DNA from 4 places in the Enterobacter cloacae complex sp. HYC042_NIDB genome. Region 4 is predicted to be linked to each of the others. Evidence: predicted binding sites of a transcription regulator. Region 4 holds the regulator's gene; each other region holds the start of a gene.
What was found. Region 4 encodes LexA, which represses DNA repair genes until DNA is damaged. Its sites were predicted from a motif close to TNCTGTATGTACATACAGNA; they were not measured.
Positions count from the first base shown of each region.

Region 1: mutH (DNA mismatch repair endonuclease MutH) is a predicted target of LexA. The motif match lies at 3,109-3,128, and genes of this name have one in related genera.
Region 2: umuD (translesion error-prone DNA polymerase V autoproteolytic subunit) is a predicted target of LexA. The motif match lies at 3,111-3,130, and genes of this name have one in related genera.
Region 3: metR (HTH-type transcriptional regulator MetR) is a predicted target of LexA. The motif match lies at 2,193-2,212, and genes of this name have one in related genera.

Region 1 covers NZ_CP109650.1:3,999,582-4,004,184, forward strand. Annotated here, with positions in the region: gene ptsP (phosphoenolpyruvate--protein phosphotransferase) at 1-2,131, opposite strand, end outside; gene rppH (RNA pyrophosphohydrolase) at 2,144-2,674, opposite strand; gene mutH (DNA mismatch repair endonuclease MutH) at 3,358-4,050, shown strand; gene OKF39_RS19115 (YgdI/YgdR family lipoprotein) at 4,179-4,397, shown strand; gene OKF39_RS19120 (NADP(H)-dependent aldo-keto reductase) at 4,529-4,603, shown strand, end outside.
Region 2 covers NZ_CP109650.1:2,300,550-2,305,152, reverse strand. Annotated here, with positions in the region: gene OKF39_RS11085 (efflux RND transporter permease subunit) at 1-1,027, shown strand, start outside; gene umuC (translesion error-prone DNA polymerase V subunit UmuC) at 1,411-2,673, opposite strand; gene umuD (translesion error-prone DNA polymerase V autoproteolytic subunit) at 2,657-3,091, opposite strand; gene OKF39_RS11070 (hypothetical protein) at 3,402-3,602, shown strand; gene OKF39_RS11065 (aldo/keto reductase family oxidoreductase) at 3,649-4,515, opposite strand.
Region 3 covers NZ_CP109650.1:4,684,669-4,689,271, reverse strand. Annotated here, with positions in the region: gene yigL (sugar/pyridoxal phosphate phosphatase YigL) at 1-338, shown strand, start outside; gene OKF39_RS22445 (carboxylate/amino acid/amine transporter) at 421-1,320, shown strand; gene metR (HTH-type transcriptional regulator MetR) at 1,208-2,161, opposite strand; gene metE (5-methyltetrahydropteroyltriglutamate--homocysteine S-methyltransferase) at 2,277-4,538, shown strand; gene OKF39_RS22430 (dienelactone hydrolase family protein) at 4,582-4,603, opposite strand, start outside.
Region 4 covers NZ_CP109650.1:508,081-512,683, reverse strand. Annotated here, with positions in the region: gene dinF (MATE family efflux transporter DinF) at 1-1,173, opposite strand, end outside; gene lexA (transcriptional repressor LexA) at 1,237-1,845, opposite strand; gene OKF39_RS02405 (diacylglycerol kinase) at 1,954-2,322, opposite strand; gene plsB (glycerol-3-phosphate 1-O-acyltransferase PlsB) at 2,477-4,603, shown strand, end outside.

The DNA.
Region 1 (4,603 bases), 1.2 Mb from region 4:
CATCATTGATGTCGATATGCCGCAACAAATACTTCACGCGCGCTACTGCGCGGCCGTTCATTGACAGATGACGATACCCCAGACCAATCAGGATCGCGACGCACATCGAGTCTCCGGCCATTTCACCGCACAGGCGGAGATCAATACCGTACTGTTCAGCCTCACGGGCGATCATCGCCAGCGCGCGAATGATCGCCGGGTGCAGGCTATCGTAGATACTGGCGACGCGGGTGTTGTTCCGGTCGACGGCCAGAATATATTGCGTCAGGTCGTTGGTACCAACCGAGATAAAATCAACGCGATTTGCCAGTTGCGGCAGCATAAAGACCATAGATGGCACTTCGAGCATGACGCCGATCCGTGGTTTCGGGATCGCATAGCCAATCATCTCTTCCACTTCACGACCAGCACGTTCGATCAGGCGCCGCGCTTCGTCGATTTCATCTATGCTGGTGACCATCGGCAGCAGGATACTGAGATTGCCCGTCGCGGCGTTGGCGCGCAGCATCGCGCGCACCTGGATCAGGAAGATCTCCGGCTGATCGAGCGTAATGCGGATCCCGCGCCAGCCCAGACACGGGTTCTCTTCGCTGATGGGCATATACGGCAGCTGTTTATCCGCACCGACATCCAGGGTTCGCAGGGTGACAGGCTTGTCGTTGAACATCTGCAACATCCCCTGATACTGCGCCACCTGCTCCTCTTCGGAGGGGAAACCGCTCTGCAGCATGAAGGGGATTTCAGTGCGGTATAAACCGATCCCGTCGATGCGGCTGCCAAGCTTCTCTTCGTGCTCGGGGCTTAAGCCGGCGTTGAGCATGACTTTGATCCGCTCTCCGCTTTTCAGCTGCGCGGGCAGGTTAACGTCATCTTCCGCCAGCTTGCTTAATTCATTCTCTTCGCTGATGAGACGCTGATATTCCTGGAGCAGAACCGGCTCAGGATCGACCAGCAGTTCACCGCGGTAACCATCAACCACCAGCGTGCGGCGGTGCAGCACCGATGGCTGAATATCCGCCCCCATAACGGTAGGGATACCGAGCGCGCGCACCATAATGGCGGCATGGGAGTTCGCTGCACCATCACGTACGACAACCCCGGCGAGTCTGTCCTGCGGCAGCTCGGCCAGTGTTGTTGCCGAAAGTTCATCGGCCACCAGCACAAACCGTTTTGGCCAGGCATTCGGCCCCTGAATGGTATCATCAAGGTGGAACAGCAGGCGCTGTCCCAGCGCGCGGAGATCTCCCGCCCGCTCTTTCAGATAACCGTCGGTCAGGTCAGCGAACTGCTCGGCAAATTTTTCGATGACCTTTTTAACCGCCCACTCCGCGACTGCGCCTTTATCAACCTCAGCAAAAAGCTCACGGCGCAGACGCGCGTCGGAAAGCAGGTGCGAGTAGAGGTCGAAGATGGCCGCCGTCTCTTTTTGCGCACCAGCGGCAAAGCGCTTGCTGTAGCGACGGAACTCATTGGCCGCCTCTTCCAGCGCGGCAGTAAGACGCTCGCGCTCCAGCGCTTCATCAAGCGTAGAGGCTTCGTAGACCTGCTCCATCAATGGCAGCGTGGCGTCCATCCAGCCTTCCGCAATCGCCACCCCTGGCGATGCCGGAAGGGCGCGAATGCGCGTATGGCGGTACTGACCAAAGAGCGCAGCAAGCTGAGACTGAGAGAGGATCGCCGCCATCTGTGTCGCCAGCGTGACGAGGAAGGACTCTTCGCTTTCATCATACTGACGCAGCTCGCGCTGCTGGACGACCAGCACACCGAGTAGCTGACGACGCTGAATAATCGGCACACCCAGAAACGCGCGGAAGCGTTCTTCTTTTACGGAAGGGATGTATTTAAAGCTGGGGTGTTTTTGCGCGTCGGCAAGGTTGATAGGTTCAGCCAGCCGCCCAACCAGACCGACGATACCTTCATCAAATGCGAGCGTTACGGTGCGCCCCCGCGGCTTTTTCAAACCGCGGGTCGCCATCAGGTAATAGCAGCGCCGATCGTGGTCGGCCAGATACACCGAACAGACCTCGGTCTCCATCGCAAGACAGATGTCAGTGACCAAAATATTCAGCGCCTCGTTGAGGCGCGGAGCGCTGGCCACCTTCTCGACTATTTCTCGCAAGCGGGTGAGCATGATTTGCGTAGCTTAACCTCTTTTACGTCGCCAGGCAGGTGCGCTCTGCGGCTTAGGCGGGATCTCCTGAAGCTGCATCACCACACTTGCAAACTCTTTCATCACCCTACGGTAAACATCGCGCTTAAATGACACGACCTGACGAACAGGATACCAATAGCTCACCCAGCGCCAGCCATCGAACTCCGGCGTACTGCTGGTTTGCATATTGATGTCCGAATCGTTGCCCATCAACTGCAGAAGAAACCACTTCTGTTTCTGGCCGATACAAACCGGCTTTGTGTCCCAACGCACCAAACGTTTCGGTAACTTGTAACGCAACCAGTTGCGGGTCGAGGCAAGGATGCGAACATCTTTTCGGCTTAAACCGACCTCTTCAAAAAGCTCCCGGTACATCGCTTGTTCTGGGGACTCTCCCGGATTGATCCCGCCTTGCGGGAACTGCCAGGAGTGCTGACCATATCGACGGGCCCACATGACCTGGCCCTGACGATTACAAATTACTATTCCTACGTTCGGGCGGTAGCCATCGTCATCAATCACCGGACTACCCCAAACTAAACCTTATATATGAATGATTGTTTCACACTACAGTGAGGCGGTAAACCACTCTCTTACAGGCCTGCAACCTAATAACATTTGAATAACTCACAAATAAGCTCAGAGTTATAAACAGATGTGCGGTCTTGAGGGCAATTTTATTCACCTTTTCTGTGGATATAGTTGTGAAGAAGTGTCTGATTACCGATGAACAACCTGAAATGGCCTCTGCCCTCCCATTTCTCGCCTTCAACATAAAGCCATATTTTTCATTATTTTATATTCATATCGACAAACAAAATGCAGAATAGCGTGACGATCGTCACAGTAGGGATCGTCGTGCTGATGAAAGATCGAACAGCGTCGGTTTTATCCACAGATTGTGCCAATAAGTTAGGCACAATTTGTCTGAAATTTGGATTTTCGTCGCACGTCAAGGCTGTAAATTGAAACAGTAGTCAGGGTTATGCCCAGTTATCCCATTTTTCTGTGGATAACATGGTGTAAGATCCTGTTTATTGTCAGTGACCAGATTTGAACAACCCGTTTTGCGTCCCTGATGAAACCGTGAAAAATTCATAAAAAAACCTATAAATCATGCACATGGAATATTGGTACGGAAAAAGTTAAACTCTATCCACAGGGGACTGTTTCTTCGTTTATTTTTTAATCAAAAGGTTATCGTCATGCATCCGCTTTCACCCTTGCTCTCACCGCCTTCGAGCGAAAGCCAGTTGCTACAGCAGGCTCAGCGCCTTGCAGGCTTCTCGCTGGGCGAACTGGCGGCGATGGCAGGGCTACAGATCCCGAAGGATCTGAAACGAGATAAGGGCTGGATCGGCATGCTTCTGGAGCTGTGGCTGGGGGCAAGCGCCGGGAGCAAGCCAGAGCAAGATTTCGCGGCCCTTGGCGTAGAGTTAAAAACTATTCCTATCGACCGCCAGGGTCGGCCCCTGGAGACTACCTTTGTCTGCGTTGCGCCCTTAACCGGCAATACCGGCGTAACGTGGGAAACCAGCCACGTGCGCCATAAGCTGAATCGCGTGCTTTGGGTTCCGGTTGAAGGCGAACGGCAGATCCCGTTAGCTGAACGCCGCGTTGGCGCGCCGCTGCTCTGGAGCCCGGATGAAGAAGAGGAGCATCAGTTGCGCCTGGACTGGGAAGAACTGATGGACATGATTGTGCTCGGTCAGGTCGAGCGAATTACCGCCCGGCACGGAGAAGTGTTACAGCTGCGCCCGAAAGCGGCAAACAGCAAAGCGCTTACCGAGGCGATCGGCGCGATGGGCGAACCCATACTGACGCTGCCGCGCGGCTTTTATCTCAAAAAAAATTTCACCGGCGCGCTGCTTGCTCGTCATTTCTTACTTAAAACATAGTTTTTTACTTATTTTGCGAGCTCACAAACATAATCGCCTGGTTTTTAAGATTTTACCGCTTCACCCTGTTGCTATAACGGGTTAATACTACACTATGATTTGATACGAGCCAGATGAGGACGATAACGATGAAAAAATGGGCGGTGTTAATTTCAGCAGTCGGGTTGGCGTTTGCCGTTTCGGGCTGCAGCAGTGATTACGTCATGGCGACGAAAGACGGCCGGATGATCCTGACTGACGGTAAACCTGAAGTCGACGATGATACCGGTCTGGTCAGCTACCACGACCAGGCAGGCAATAAAATGCAGATCAATCGCGACGAAGTCTCGCAAATTATTGAGCGATAACAGTCGGAGGTCAGTAGCCTACTGGCCTTTTTGATTTTTTTCTTCCCCTTTTGCTTCCCCTCTGCCATGTTTATATTCCTTTGTCGGGAGGTTCCTGACGCGGTCTACATGTCTATTGAAGGAAGCCGGCTATGCATTATCACCGTATCCCCCACAGCGCTCTGGAGATAAGTCAACTGGGGTTGGGCACGATGACATTTGGTGAA
Region 2 (4,603 bases), 1.8 Mb from region 4:
TGCGAACCGTCTGGCCGACGCGATTGGCCAATCGCCGCTGTCGCGCGAGGTTAACCAGACGGCCGGAGAGCCGGAGAGGATCATTACTCTGAAGGTGAATCAGACGGCGGCCAGGGCGGCAGGAATATCGTCAGAAGCTCTCGCCCGCACCTTGAATACCCTCTGGTCCGGCAGCGTTGTCACCTCGGTCAGGGATAACGATCGCCTTGTCGACGTGGTGCTACGGGCCACGGACAATGAACGTCACAGCACCGCCACCCTCTCCTCGCTGACCGTTCAGGGGAATGACGGTAAAAAAATTCCGCTCAGCGCCGTCGCGACGCTGGTCTGGAGCGTGGACGATCCGGTCATCTGGCGTCGACAGCGGTTGCCTTTTATTACGGTGCAAACTGATCTCGCGCCGGGGCTGAGGGCCGAAGCGGTATCGGCGGCGCTGCGTCCGGCGATCGACACGCTGCGCGCGGAGCTGCCTGCCGGTTACAGCATAGAAGAAGGCGGCGCGGTTGCCGAATCAGATAAGGGGAACAGCTCCGTTTTTAGCGTTCTTCCGGTGACGCTTGTCATCATGTTGATGCTGCTGATGCTTCAGTTGCGCCGATATTCCCTGATGCTGCTGGCGCTTCTGATGGCCCCGTTTGGTTTACCGGGGATCGTGCTGGCTATGCTGCCCGGCGGCACGCCGATGGGATTTGTCGCGCTGCTGGGCGTCATCGCCCTGGCGGGGATGATCGTGCGTAACGCGGTGATACTGATTAGCGAGGTAGACAGTAATCTTGCTCAGGGGATGGCAAACGATGCCGCGATTGTGGCGGCCGCGGAGCATCGGGCCAGACCCATCTGTCTGACCGCCTGCGCCGCCATTCTGGGCATGATCCCGATCTCTCATCAGGTATTCTGGGGGCCAATGGCCTATGCGATTATCGGCGGGCTGCTGGTCGCGACGCTGGTAACGCTGACCGTACTACCCGCGTCGTTTAGCCTGCTGTTACAGTGGGGGACTCAGCGCAAAGCCGCAGAAGAAAGGTGAGCTGAGGCTCAATCGTTCCCCGGCAGATTACACAGCAGTCAGCGCAAAACGGTTCCTCAGGACCCGGGGGATCTCATCCTCCGTCAGCTGCTGCGGCTAAACTGCGCAAACGAACCCACGCCTCGCCTGCTGAATGCCATGGAACAGATTAGCGCGCGGTGTCATGAACTGGCGGCTCTTCTCCGGGGGCGGTTTTACACTAAACTTTCCAGCCACTCGGTAAAGGCCCGCACCTTGCGGGAGAGATGGCGGTGTGGATAGAGAAGCGACAAGGTTGTCGATGCGTTAACGGTTGAGTAAGCCCTTAACCCTGATGCTATGGACGCTGCACAGGAGCGGCGTCCGTAAACCGTCTTCGGCTCTTTGTCACACATAGCCGCCTTTCATCTCGCCACCGGTAAATCCGCGTAGCGCGTCGTATAGGCCGGTGACAGCATCTCCCGCTTCATCGCCCAGGCTTTCTCAATCCCCTGCCCGGCAAACCATATTTTCCCTTTGCCGGAATGATTTAAGCTGTCGATGGTTTCCATCAGCGCGGCGCTGTTGGCGCTCGGGCGGTTATCGTCAAACAAATTCAGCTGGGCAACGCCGCTGCTGAAAAAGTCTGCCAGCATCACCCCCGCTTTCATATAGCGATATCCGTCAAGCCAGATACGCCCCAGCGCCTCAGTGGCGGCACGGATGATATCGCGCGAATCATTGGTGGGCGTCATCAGGGTGACGGAAGCCTGATTGCCGTAATAAATTTCGTTGTCCGCGTGTGGGCTGGTGCGCACAAACACGCTGATAAAGCGGCAATACTGATGCTCGCCACGCAGTTTTTCCGCAGCACGTTCTGCATAGGCGCAAATGGCCTGATGCATCTCCTCGTACTGCGTAATACGGTGTCCAAACGAACGACTACAGATAATTTGCTGCTTCGTAGGAGTAAACTCTTCCAGATCGAGGCAGGGCTCACCTCGAAGCTCGCGCGCCGTGCGCTCCATTACCACGTTAAAATGTTTGCGGATGACCCAGGATGACGCTTCCGCCAGCTCCAGCGCCGTGGTTATCCCCATCGCGTTAAGCTTTTTCGTGATACGTCGTCCTACGCCCCACACCTCCTCCACCGGAACCTTTGCCAGCAGCTTACGCTGCCGTCCACGATCCGAGAGATCGACCACGCCACCGGTGGCTGACCACCGCTTCGCCGCATAGTTGGCCAGCTTCGCCAGCGTTTTAGTCGGCGCAATCCCGACGCCCACACTTAAGCCTGTGTTTTTAAAGACCTGCGTACGCATCTGATGACCGAATGCTTCCAGCGAGATGCAGTTGCTGACACCCGAAACGTTCACAAATGCTTCATCGATGGAGTAGATCTCAATGGCCGGCGCGAGATCGGTCAGCGTCTGCATCACCCGGCTGCTGAGATCGGCATACAGCGCATAGTTGGAGCTAAAGACGTAAACCCGCGACGGATACCCCTTCTCTTTGAATTTAAAATAGGGCTCCCCCATTTTTATGCCGAACTGCTTTGCCTCCCGCGACAGCGAAATAATACAGCCGTCGTTATTGGACACCACCACGATGGGCTTACCCACCAGATCGGGGCGAAACACCCTCTCGCAGGAGGCATAGAAGCTATTCACATCAACCAGCGCGAACATGTTTATGCGTTTTGAGCGTATGAGTGACGACACCGAAGATTTGCAGCTCCTCTTCGGACTGAAAGGCGATCGGCTGATAGCGGGCATTACGCGGCAGCAGCCGCAGAACCGGGCGGGTCTGTAGCTCTTTCACCGTAAACTCGCCGCCGACCGACGCCACAACAATGTCCCCGTGCTCGGCATTTAACGAGCGGTCTACCACCAGCAGATCGCCGTCGCTAATCCCTGCGCCGATCATGGAGTCCCCGCTCACTTTGATAAAGTAGGTCGCACTGGGGTGCCTGACCGCCAGCCGGTTAAGATCGAGACGATCCTCCACATAATCCTGCGCAGGGCTTGGAAAGCCACAGGCAACACGCTCAAGATATAAAGGTAATTCAATAAGTTGCTTTGGATGATAAGAAAAGAGAGTGTCCATAAATGCCTTTCCCGCCAGATACTGTATATAAACACAGTATTACGGATTACGGCACAGGATCAAGGTCATTTCCGACAAAGACCGCAAACACGTTGAAGTTTGAGCGGATTTAATTTAGCAACCTCTCCTGCTGGCGATCGCAGATGGGCCAACCAAAAGTCATAAAAAAGTCATTAGAAAACACTTTAAAATCACTTCATGTGAAAAAAAGATCACTAAATCACTATACAAACACTATCTATTGACTTATATATCAGAATAACGCATATTTTAGGGCACGAATTATCAAGACTTTTGGAGGACGTTTTCTATGCCAGCCCGTGACTATCCCGACAAGCGAGTTGCCCGCGGTTTAGCAAAGGAGGCCGATCTCAGGATGTTGAGCGCCCGCATTGAGCCTGACCTGATGGAATACATCAGAATCACCGCCTTTGAGACGCGAAAAAGCAAGCAGGAAATTGTGGCAGAAGCGTTAGCGCTTCACAGACAGAAAAGTCAATGCGGAGTCTGAGCAGGCAAAGCCTGGAAGTGTCCTTCCGGCTTTGCCCATGCTGTGATTAACCCATCAGCGCATTCAGTTTTTCAAGTGCTTCAGGCGGCAATTGCACCTCTCCCGCCGCGAGGTTTTGCCGCAGATGCGCCACGGATGACGTGCCGGGGATCAGCAGGATGTTCGGCGACCGTTGCAGCAGCCATGCCAGCGCAACCTGCATCGCCGTTGCGCCCAGGGAATCCGCGACGGCCTGCAGGCCGGTGGACTGCAGTGGCGTGAAGCCTCCCAACGGGAAGAACGGCACATACGCAATCCCCTGCTGCGCCAGTAAATCCACCAGCGCATCGTCGCCGCGGTTCACAATGTTGTACATGTTCTGCACGCAGACGACCTGCACCATCTTCCGCGCTTCCGCCACCTGCGTGGCCGTGACGTTGCTCAGGCCAATGTGGCGTACCAGCCCCTGCTGCTGTAATTCTGCGAGGGTGGAAAGCGGTTCAGCAATCGATCCTTCTGCCGGGCCGTGTGCGCTAAACATGATCCGCAGGTTCACCACGTCCAGCACATCCAGCTTCAGGTTGCGCAGGTTGTCATGCACCGCCTGGGTCAGCTCCTGCGCGGAAAAGGCCGGCAGCCAGGCCCCTTTGTCATCGCGACGGGCACCGATCTTGGTGACGAGGGTGAGATCGTCCCGGTAAGGATGAAGCGCCTCGCGGATCAGCTGGTTCGTCACATGCGGGCCGTAAAAATCGCTGGTATCGATATGATTCACACCCGCCGCCACGGCTTCGCGCAGCACGTCCAGCGCGGCCTGTTTATCCTTCGGCGGGCCAAATACGCCCGGCCCGGCAAGCTGCATTGCCCCGTAGCCCAGTCGTTTAACCGTTCGCGTTCCGAGCGCGTACGTCCCGCTTTTATCAATGCTGCTCATGTTAACCTTCCTCATAAAATGATCCGGATTTACAACAGGTTCCTGACCGAAGCCCTAAGTTAAGCGCGAGTTAAATTAAAGTTTAAAT
Region 3 (4,603 bases), 550 kb from region 4:
AAGAGCTGCTGCCGCTTGAGCAGGCGATCAACGCCCGCTGGGGCGATCGCGTCAACGTGAGCTTCTCTACCCTGACCTGTCTGGAAGTGATGGCGGGCGGCGTTTCTAAAGGTCACGCGCTCGAAGCGGTTGCGAAACGTCTGGGCTTCGCGCTTAAAGACTGTATCGCCTTTGGCGACGGCATGAACGACGCCGAGATGCTCTCTATGGCGGGCAAAGGCTGCATCATGGAAAACGCGCACCAGCGTCTGAAGGATCTGCATCCGGAGCTGGAAGTCATCGGCACCAACGCAGACAACGCGGTACCGAAATACCTGCGCAAACTGTTCCTTGAATAATCTTCATTCGGTTGTTTATTGTTCAGTTGTCAACTAAAGAGTTCGCTACAATGCCTGTCCTTCTTTCTGAGAGACAAGCATTGTGGCGCTACTCATTATCACCACTATCCTGTGGGCCTTCTCCTTTAGCCTGATTGGCGAATACCTTGCCGGTTCGGTCGACAGTTACTTCTCGGTGCTGATGCGCGTGGGGCTGGCGGCGCTGGTATTTCTGCCGTTCCTGCGCACGCGCGGGCAATCGCTGAAAACCATTCTGCTGTACATGCTGGTGGGGGCGATGCAGCTTGGCATCATGTATCTGTTCAGCTTCCGGGCTTACGTCTACCTGTCCGTCTCCGAATTCCTGCTCTTTACCGTGCTGACGCCGCTCTATATCACGCTGATTTACGATCTGCTCAGCAGGCGCCGTCTGCGCTGGGGATATCTGCTAAGCGCCGCGCTGGCGGTTATTGGCGCGGCGATCATTCGCTACGATAAAGTTAGCGATCACTTCTGGACAGGGCTGATGTTCGTCCAGCTTGCCAACATCAGCTTTGCCATTGGTATGGTGGGCTACAAACGCCTGATGGAAACTCGCCCGATGCCGCAGCACAACGCGTTTGCGTGGTTCTATATGGGCGCGGCGATCGTCGCGGTGGCGGCGTGGTTTATGCTCGGCAACCCGCAAAAGCTGCCGACCACCACCGTGCAGTGGAGCGTTCTGGTCTGGCTGGGCGTGGTGGCGTCGGGGCTGGGGTACTTTATGTGGAACTACGGCGCTACGCAGGTAGACGCCGGTACGCTGGGGATCATGAACAACGTGCACGTCCCGGCGGGGCTGCTGGTGAACCTTGCCATCTGGCAGGAACAGCCGCACTGGCCGAGCTTCCTTATTGGGGGGGCGGTGATCCTGGCTTCACTGTGGGTCCATCGCCGCTGGGTCGCTCCGCGCTCCGCACAAACGGAAGATGGTCGCACGCGTGGTTCCGCGCTGAGCGAATAAACGCCTCCGTAACCGGCTGACGCTGCTCGCCATCGCGCACGGCGGCGTACAATCGGCTCCACAGTCCTTCCCCCAGGGTTTTGGTGACCACCAGACCCTGGCGTTCAAAGCTCTCCACCACCCAGTGCGGCAGCGCCGCGATACCCATGCTGGCCGCCACCATTTGGATCAGCAGCAGGGTGTTATCCACGCTTTTCAGCTGCGGGCTGATGCCTGCCGGCTGCAGGAAATGACGCCAGATATCCAGGCGGCTGCGCTGAACCGGGTAAATCAGCAGCGTTTCTGTCGCCAGATCTTCCGGCGTAATGCGCGTTTTGGCCGCCAGCGGATGGTCCGGCGCCAGCACCAGACGCACCTCAAAATCGAACATCGGCGAATAGTGCAGGCCGCTGCGCGGCAGGATGTCGGACGTCATCACCAGATCCAGCTCGCCCTGCTGGAGCGAGGGCTGCGGGTCGAACGTCACGCCGGATTTAAAGTCCATCTCCACCTGCGGCCACTTCTGGCGAAAGTTCTCAAGCGCGGGGGTCAGCCACTGAATACAGCTGTGGCACTCAATGGCGATCCGCAGTTTGGTCTGCTGCGGCTCGTTACACGCCTGCAGCGCACTGGCGATCTGCGGCAGTACCTGATTCGCCAGTTGAAGAAGAATTTCACCCTGCGGCGTAAAGCGCAAAGGCTGGCTCTTACGCACAAAAAGACGAAATCCGAGGCGTTGTTCCAGATCGCTGAACTGGTGAGAAAGGGCGGACTGGGTCTGGTGCAGCGTGGCCGCCGCCGCCGCGAGCGAACCGCAGTTCCGCAACGCTTGTAGCGTTTTCAGGTGTTTAATCTCGATCATGAAAGTCCTTCACTCCGCCATGAACATTTTGCGCTTGAGGAATATACAGTACCTGCCAATTATAGATGTGTAAACATCTGGACGTCTAAATAACAAATTTCACAAGGGGCATACCATGACAATCCGCACTCACACTCTCGGTTTTCCTCGCGTTGGCCTGCGTCGCGAGCTGAAAAAAACGCAAGAAAGCTACTGGGCGGGCAACGCCACCCGTGAAGAACTCCTGGCGGTGGGGCGGGAGCTGCGCGCCCGTCACTGGGATCAGCAAAAACAGGCGGGTATTGACCTGCTGCCGGTGGGCGATTTCGCCTGGTACGACCATGTTCTGACGACCAGCCTGCTGCTGGGCAACGTGCCGGCTCGTCATCAGAACAAAGATGGATCGGTGGATATCGACACCCTGTTCCGCATCGGCCGTGGCCGCGCGCCAACGGGTGAGCCAGCGGCAGCGGCGGAAATGACCAAGTGGTTTAACACCAACTATCACTATATGGTGCCGGAGTTCGTCAAAGGTCAGCAGTTTACGCTGACCTGGACGCAGCTTCTGGACGAAGTGGATGAAGCGCTGGCGCTGGGCCACCAGGTGAAGCCCGTATTGCTGGGGCCGGTAACCTACCTGTGGCTGGGTAAAGTGAAGGGCGAACAATTTGACCGCCTCAGCCTGCTGAACGATATTCTGCCGGTCTATAAGCTGGTGCTGATTGAGCTGGGCAAGCGCGGCATTCAGTGGGTGCAAATCGACGAACCCGCGCTGGTGCTGGAGCTGCCGCAGGAGTGGCTCGATGCCTTCAAACCGGCGTATGACGCGCTCACCGGACAGGTGAAGCTGCTGCTGACCACCTATTTCGAGGGCGTGACGCCGAACCTCGACACTATCACCGCGCTGCCGGTTCAGGGCCTGCACGTTGACCTGGTTCACGGTAAGGACGATGTCGCAGAGCTGCACGAGCGCCTGCCTGAGGAGTGGTTGCTCTCCGCCGGTCTGGTCAACGGCCGTAACGTCTGGCGCGCCGATCTGAGCGAGAAATACGCCCAAATTAAAGACATCGTCGGTAAACGCGAGCTGTGGGTGGCTTCATCCTGCTCGCTGCTGCACAGTCCGATCGATCTGAGCGTGGAGACCCGTCTCGACCCTGAAGTGAAGAGCTGGTTTGCCTTCGCCCTGCAAAAATGTGAAGAGCTGGCACTGCTGCGCGACGCGCTCAACAGCGGCGATACGGCGGCGATTACCGACTGGAGCGCACCGATTCAGGCGCGTCGTCACTCGGCTCGCGTGCACAACCCGGCGGTGGAAAAACGTCTGGCGGCCATAACCGCCCGGGACAGCCAGCGTCAGAGCCCGTACGAGGTACGTGCCGAAGCCCAGCGCGCCCGCTTCAATCTTCCCGCGTGGCCGACCACGACCATCGGTTCATTCCCGCAAACTACCGAGATCCGCGGCCTGCGTCTGGACTTCAAAAAGGGCAATCTGGACGCGAATCATTACCGCACCGGCATTGCGGAACACATCAAGCAGGCGATTATCGAGCAGGAACGCCTCGGGCTGGACGTGCTGGTACACGGCGAAGCCGAGCGTAACGACATGGTGGAATACTTCGGTGAACACCTGGACGGCTTCGTCTTTACCCAGAACGGCTGGGTGCAGAGCTACGGCTCCCGCTGCGTGAAGCCGCCGGTGGTCATTGGCGACGTCAGCCGCCCGGAACCGATCACGGTGGAGTGGGCGAAGTACGCCCAGTCCCTGACCGACAAGCCGGTAAAAGGCATGCTGACCGGCCCGGTGACCATTCTCTGCTGGTCGTTCCCGCGCGAAGACGTGACCCGTGAAACCATCGCCAAACAGATCGCCCTGGCGCTGCGTGATGAAGTGGCGGATCTGGAGGCGGCGGGGATTGGCATCATCCAGATTGACGAACCGGCGCTGCGCGAAGGTTTGCCGCTGCGCCGCAGCGACTGGGATGCTTACCTGCAGTGGGGCGTGGAAGCATTCCGCATCAACGCCGCAGTGGCGAAGGACGACACCCAGATCCACACCCATATGTGTTACTGCGAATTTAACGACATCATGGATTCTATTGCCGCGCTGGATGCAGACGTGATCACCATCGAGACCTCGCGTTCAGACATGGAGCTGCTGGAGTCGTTTGAAGAGTTCGACTACCCGAACGAAATTGGGCCGGGCGTATATGACATTCACTCCCCGAACGTGCCGAGCGTGGAGTGGATTGAAGTGCTGCTGAGGAAAGCTGCCCAGCGTATCCCGGCAGAACGCCTGTGGGTAAACCCGGACTGCGGCCTGAAAACCCGCGGCTGGCCGGAGACGCGTGCGGCGCTCGCCAACATGGTGAAGGCGGCGCAGAACTTACGTCAGGCTTGATGACGCGCAGGCCCGGTAAGGCGCAGCCGCCACCGGGCTTTTTTTATGCTTTCTTCCCACCGTAC
Region 4 (4,603 bases):
CGCCGCAACCGCCATACTGTTGCGCATTTCCGCTCCGCGCGTCGCACCGATAAACATGCCGTCCAGCAGATAACACCACACCCCCACCACCGGCAAGATCACCTGCCAGACGATGTAGTGGTCCGCCAGTTCACGTAAAGCCGGGATCGAAGTGAGTAATGCAATAATGTCACGGCCAAAACAGGCATAAATGAGTGCAAACGCCAGTGCCACCAGTCCCGCTTGTCGACAGGCTGCCCGCCAGACATCCCTAAGCTGGCCACTTTCCCGCGCGCCGTACGCCTGCCCGGAATGCGCCTCAACGGCGTAGGCGAAGCCGTCCAGCGCGTAGGCGGTAAACGTCAGCAATGTCATCAGGACCGCATTCACCGCGACGATCTCAGGCCCAAGACGGGCACCAAAAACCGTCAATGCGCCAAAACAGAGTTGTAGCAGAAGCGAGCGCAGCATGATGTCACGGTTGAGCGCCAGCAGTTTACGGATATTGCCGCGCCATGCGGTTTTCAGCATTACGAGGGATATCCCGCGCAGGGCCATCACGCGCCAGACCATCCACAGCCCAATGAGTAAGGTTCCGTATTCGGCAATCGCCGTCGCCAGTGCCGCACCGCGCACGTCCATATGCAGGCCCATCACCAGCCAGAGATCGAGCACAATGTTGAGAAGGTTTCCCACGACCAGCAAAATCACTGGCGCACGGGCGTATTGCACACCCAGTAACCAACCCAGCAGAACCAGGTTTGCCAGCGAAGCGGGCGCGCTGAGCCAGCGGATTTCCAGGAAGCGACGCGCCTGCTCCAGTACCGCCTCGCTGCCACCAACAACATGGAGCGCAAGGTCTATCAGGGGCGTGCGCAGTAAAACAATGAGTACCCCCGCGCCAAGCGCCAGGATCAGCGGCTGCACCAGCGCACGCGCCAGACGTAACGGATCTTTCGCACCATACGCCTGTGCCGTGAGCCCGGTAGTACTCATACGCAAAAAGAGCAGCAGCATAAACAGAAAGCTGGTTGCCGTCGCGCCAATCGCCACGCCGCCAAGATAAACAGGGGAATCGAGATGACCAATAACGGCCGTATCGACCAGACCCAGCAAGGGCACGGTGATATTGGAGAAAATCATCGGCAGGGCAAGACGCCACAATGCCTTATCAGATGCCGTCAGCAGTGACATGAGAGATACCGGGAAGGGTAAATGAAGCAGGCTACAGCGGAAGCGTAGCCTGTCAGGAAGAGATTACAGCCATTCGCCGTTACGAATCACGCCAACAGCCAGACCTTCAATAGAGAAGCTCTGTTCGCGCAGGTCGACCACAATCGGGGTGAACTCGTTGTTTTCGGGCAACAACTGAACGGTGTTACCCTGTTTTTTCAGGCGCTTAACGGTCACTTCATCATCAATGCGCGCAACCACCACCTGGCCGTTTCGCACATCCTGCGTTTTGTGAACGGCCAGAAGGTCGCCATCAAGAATGCCGATGTCTTTCATCGACATCCCGCTAACGCGCAGCAGAAAATCAGCGCTCGGCTTGAACATACCAGGATCGACCTGGTAGTGACCTTCAATATGCTGTTGTGCCAGCAGCGGTTCACCTGCGGCAACGCGGCCTATCAGCGGAATGCCCGTCTCTTCTTCCACCAGCAGGCGGATACCACGCGACGCGCCTGACACAATCTCAATCACACCCTTACGCGCCAGCGCTTTCAGGTGTTCCTCGGCAGCATTCGGAGAACGGAAACCCAGACGCTGCGCGATTTCCGCACGCGTGGGTGGCATACCCGTCTGGCCGATATGATCCCGAATGAGATCAAACACCTCTTGCTGCCTGGTCGTTAATGCTTTCATTCCGCCCCCTGGGTGTATATACAGTTATGCTGTGAGTATATACAGTCAAAGGCGATTTTGGAACCAAAAACTGCACAAAAAACCAGGGACTTAATTATTCCTCGAGCATCATCGGAAATGTGACCAAAGCAGCGTGCCCCAGGTAATGGCTGCGGTGATAATCGCCAGCAGGACAGCGGCGGAGCCCATATCTTTCGCACGGCCAGAGAGCTCGTGAAATTCAGAACCGATTCGATCGACCACGGCCTCAATAGCGCTATTGAGAATTTCCACTATCATCACCAGAAGTACGGAACCGATGAGAAGCACGCGGGTAATGGCATCTACATCAAGGAAACAGGCGATGATAACCGCGACGATAGCGGCGACACCTTCCTGGCGAAAAGCAGCTTCATTGCCCCACGCGGCACGGAAACCTTTCCATGAATAGCCGGCGGCTTTGATGATACGCGTCAACCCAGTGGTATTATTGGCCATTAAAAGAACCTTTTTTAAAAAAGAGCGTCAGTAACAGGAGCTGCAGCGCGTTTCGCTGCCGCCTGAAGTATGACGGGTAACAACAGAAATTTTGCGCGCTTTCTGTTATCCTTGCGCCGCAATTGCATTATTAACCAGAGGCTTTACATCGTTTATGTCCGGCTGGCCACGAATTTACTACAAATTACTTAATTTACCATTAAGCATACTGGTAAAAAGCAAGTCTATCCCAGCAGAACCCGCGCTGGAACTGGGGCTCGATACGTCGCGCCCTATTATGTACGTTTTGCCTTATAACTCTAAGGCAGACCTGCTAACGCTCCGTGCCCAGTGTCTGGCGCATGATTTACCCGATCCGCTTGAACCACTGGAAGTTGACGGCACTTTGCTGCCGCGCTACGTGTTCATTCACGGCGGGCCGCGCGTGTTTACCTATTACACGCCGAAAGAAGAGTCCATCAAGCTGTTCCACGACTATCTCGACCTGCACCGCAGCAATCCTGACCTGGATGTGCAGATGGTGCCGGTATCGGTGATGTTTGGTCGCCGTCCGGGCCGCGAAAAAGGCGAAGAGAACCCGCCGCTGCGCATGCTTAACGGCATCCAGAAGTTCTTCGCGGTCTCCTGGCTGGGACGCGACAGCTTTGTGCGCTTCTCCCCTTCCGTCTCCCTTCGCCGAATGGCGGACGAGCACGGCACTGACAAGATCATCGCGCAAAAACTGGCGCGCGTGGCACGTATGCACTTCGCCCGTCAGCGCCTGGCGGCCGTAGGGCCACGTCTTCCGGCGCGTCAGGACCTGTTCAACAAGCTGCTGGCCTCCAAAGCGATCGCCCGCGCCGTTGAAGACGAAGCGCGCAGCAAGAAAATTTCCCATGAGAAAGCCCAGCAGAACGCCATTGCGCTGATGGAAGAGATCGCAGCGAACTTCTCCTACGAGATGATTCGCCTGTCCGATCGTATTCTCGGCTTTACCTGGAACCGCCTGTATCAGGGCATCAACGTGCATAACGCTGAGCGTGTACGTCAGCTGGCGCACGATGGTCATGAGATTGTCTATGTCCCCTGCCACCGCAGCCACATGGACTACCTGCTTCTCTCCTACGTGCTCTATCACCAGGGACTGGTACCGCCGCACATTGCCGCCGGTATTAACCTGAACTTCTGGCCAGCAGGCCCGATTTTCCGCCGCCTGGGCGCGTTCTTTATTCGTCGTACCTTCAAGGGCAACAAGCTCTACTCCACCGTGTTCCGCGAGTATCTGGGCGAGCTGTTCAGCCGCGGCTACTCCGTAGAGTACTTCGTTGAGGGCGGGCGCTCCCGTACCGGTCGTCTGCTCGATCCGAAGACCGGCACGCTGTCGATGACCATTCAGGCGATGCTGCGCGGCGGTACGCGTCCAATCACGCTTGTGCCAATTTACATTGGCTATGAGCACGTGATGGAAGTTGGCACGTACGCCAAAGAGCTGCGCGGTGCGACCAAAGAGAAAGAGAGCCTGCCGCAGATGCTGCGCGGCCTGAGCAAGTTACGCAACCTGGGTCAGGGCTACGTAAACTTTGGCGAGCCGATGCCGCTGATGACGTATCTGAACCATCATGTTCCGGATTGGCGCGAGTCTATCGACCCTATCGAAGCGGTGCGTCCGGCCTGGCTGACGCCAACGGTGAACGGTATCGCGTCCGAACTGATGGTGCGCATTAACAACGCCGGTGCGGCCAATGCGATGAACCTGTGCTGTACGGCGCTGCTGGCTTCACGTCAGCGTTCCCTGACCCGTGAACAGCTCACGGAGCAGCTGGACTGCTATCTGGACATGATGCGCAACGTGCCATACTCGGTTGATTCGACAGCTCCTTCTGCTACCGCCAGCGAGCTTATCGATCACGCGCTGCAGATGAACAAGTTTGAAGTCGAGAAAGATACGATCGGCGATATCATCATTCTGCCGCGCGAGCAGGCCGTACTGATGACGTACTACCGCAACAACATCGCTCATATGCTGATGCTGCCATCGCTCATGGCGGCCATTATCACCCAGCATCGCCGTATTTCACGTCAGGAGCTGTTGCGCCACGTTGAGACGCTCTACCCGATGCTTAAAGCGGAGCTATTCCTGCGCTGGAGCAAGGAAGAACTGGCCGTTGAGCTGGATAAACTGACGGAAGAGCTGCGCCGTCAGGGGCTGATCACCGTTGCGAACGACGAGCTGCACATCAATCCGTCACGCTCCCGTACCCTGCAACTGCTGGCGGCCGGTGCGCGCGAAACGCTGCAGCGC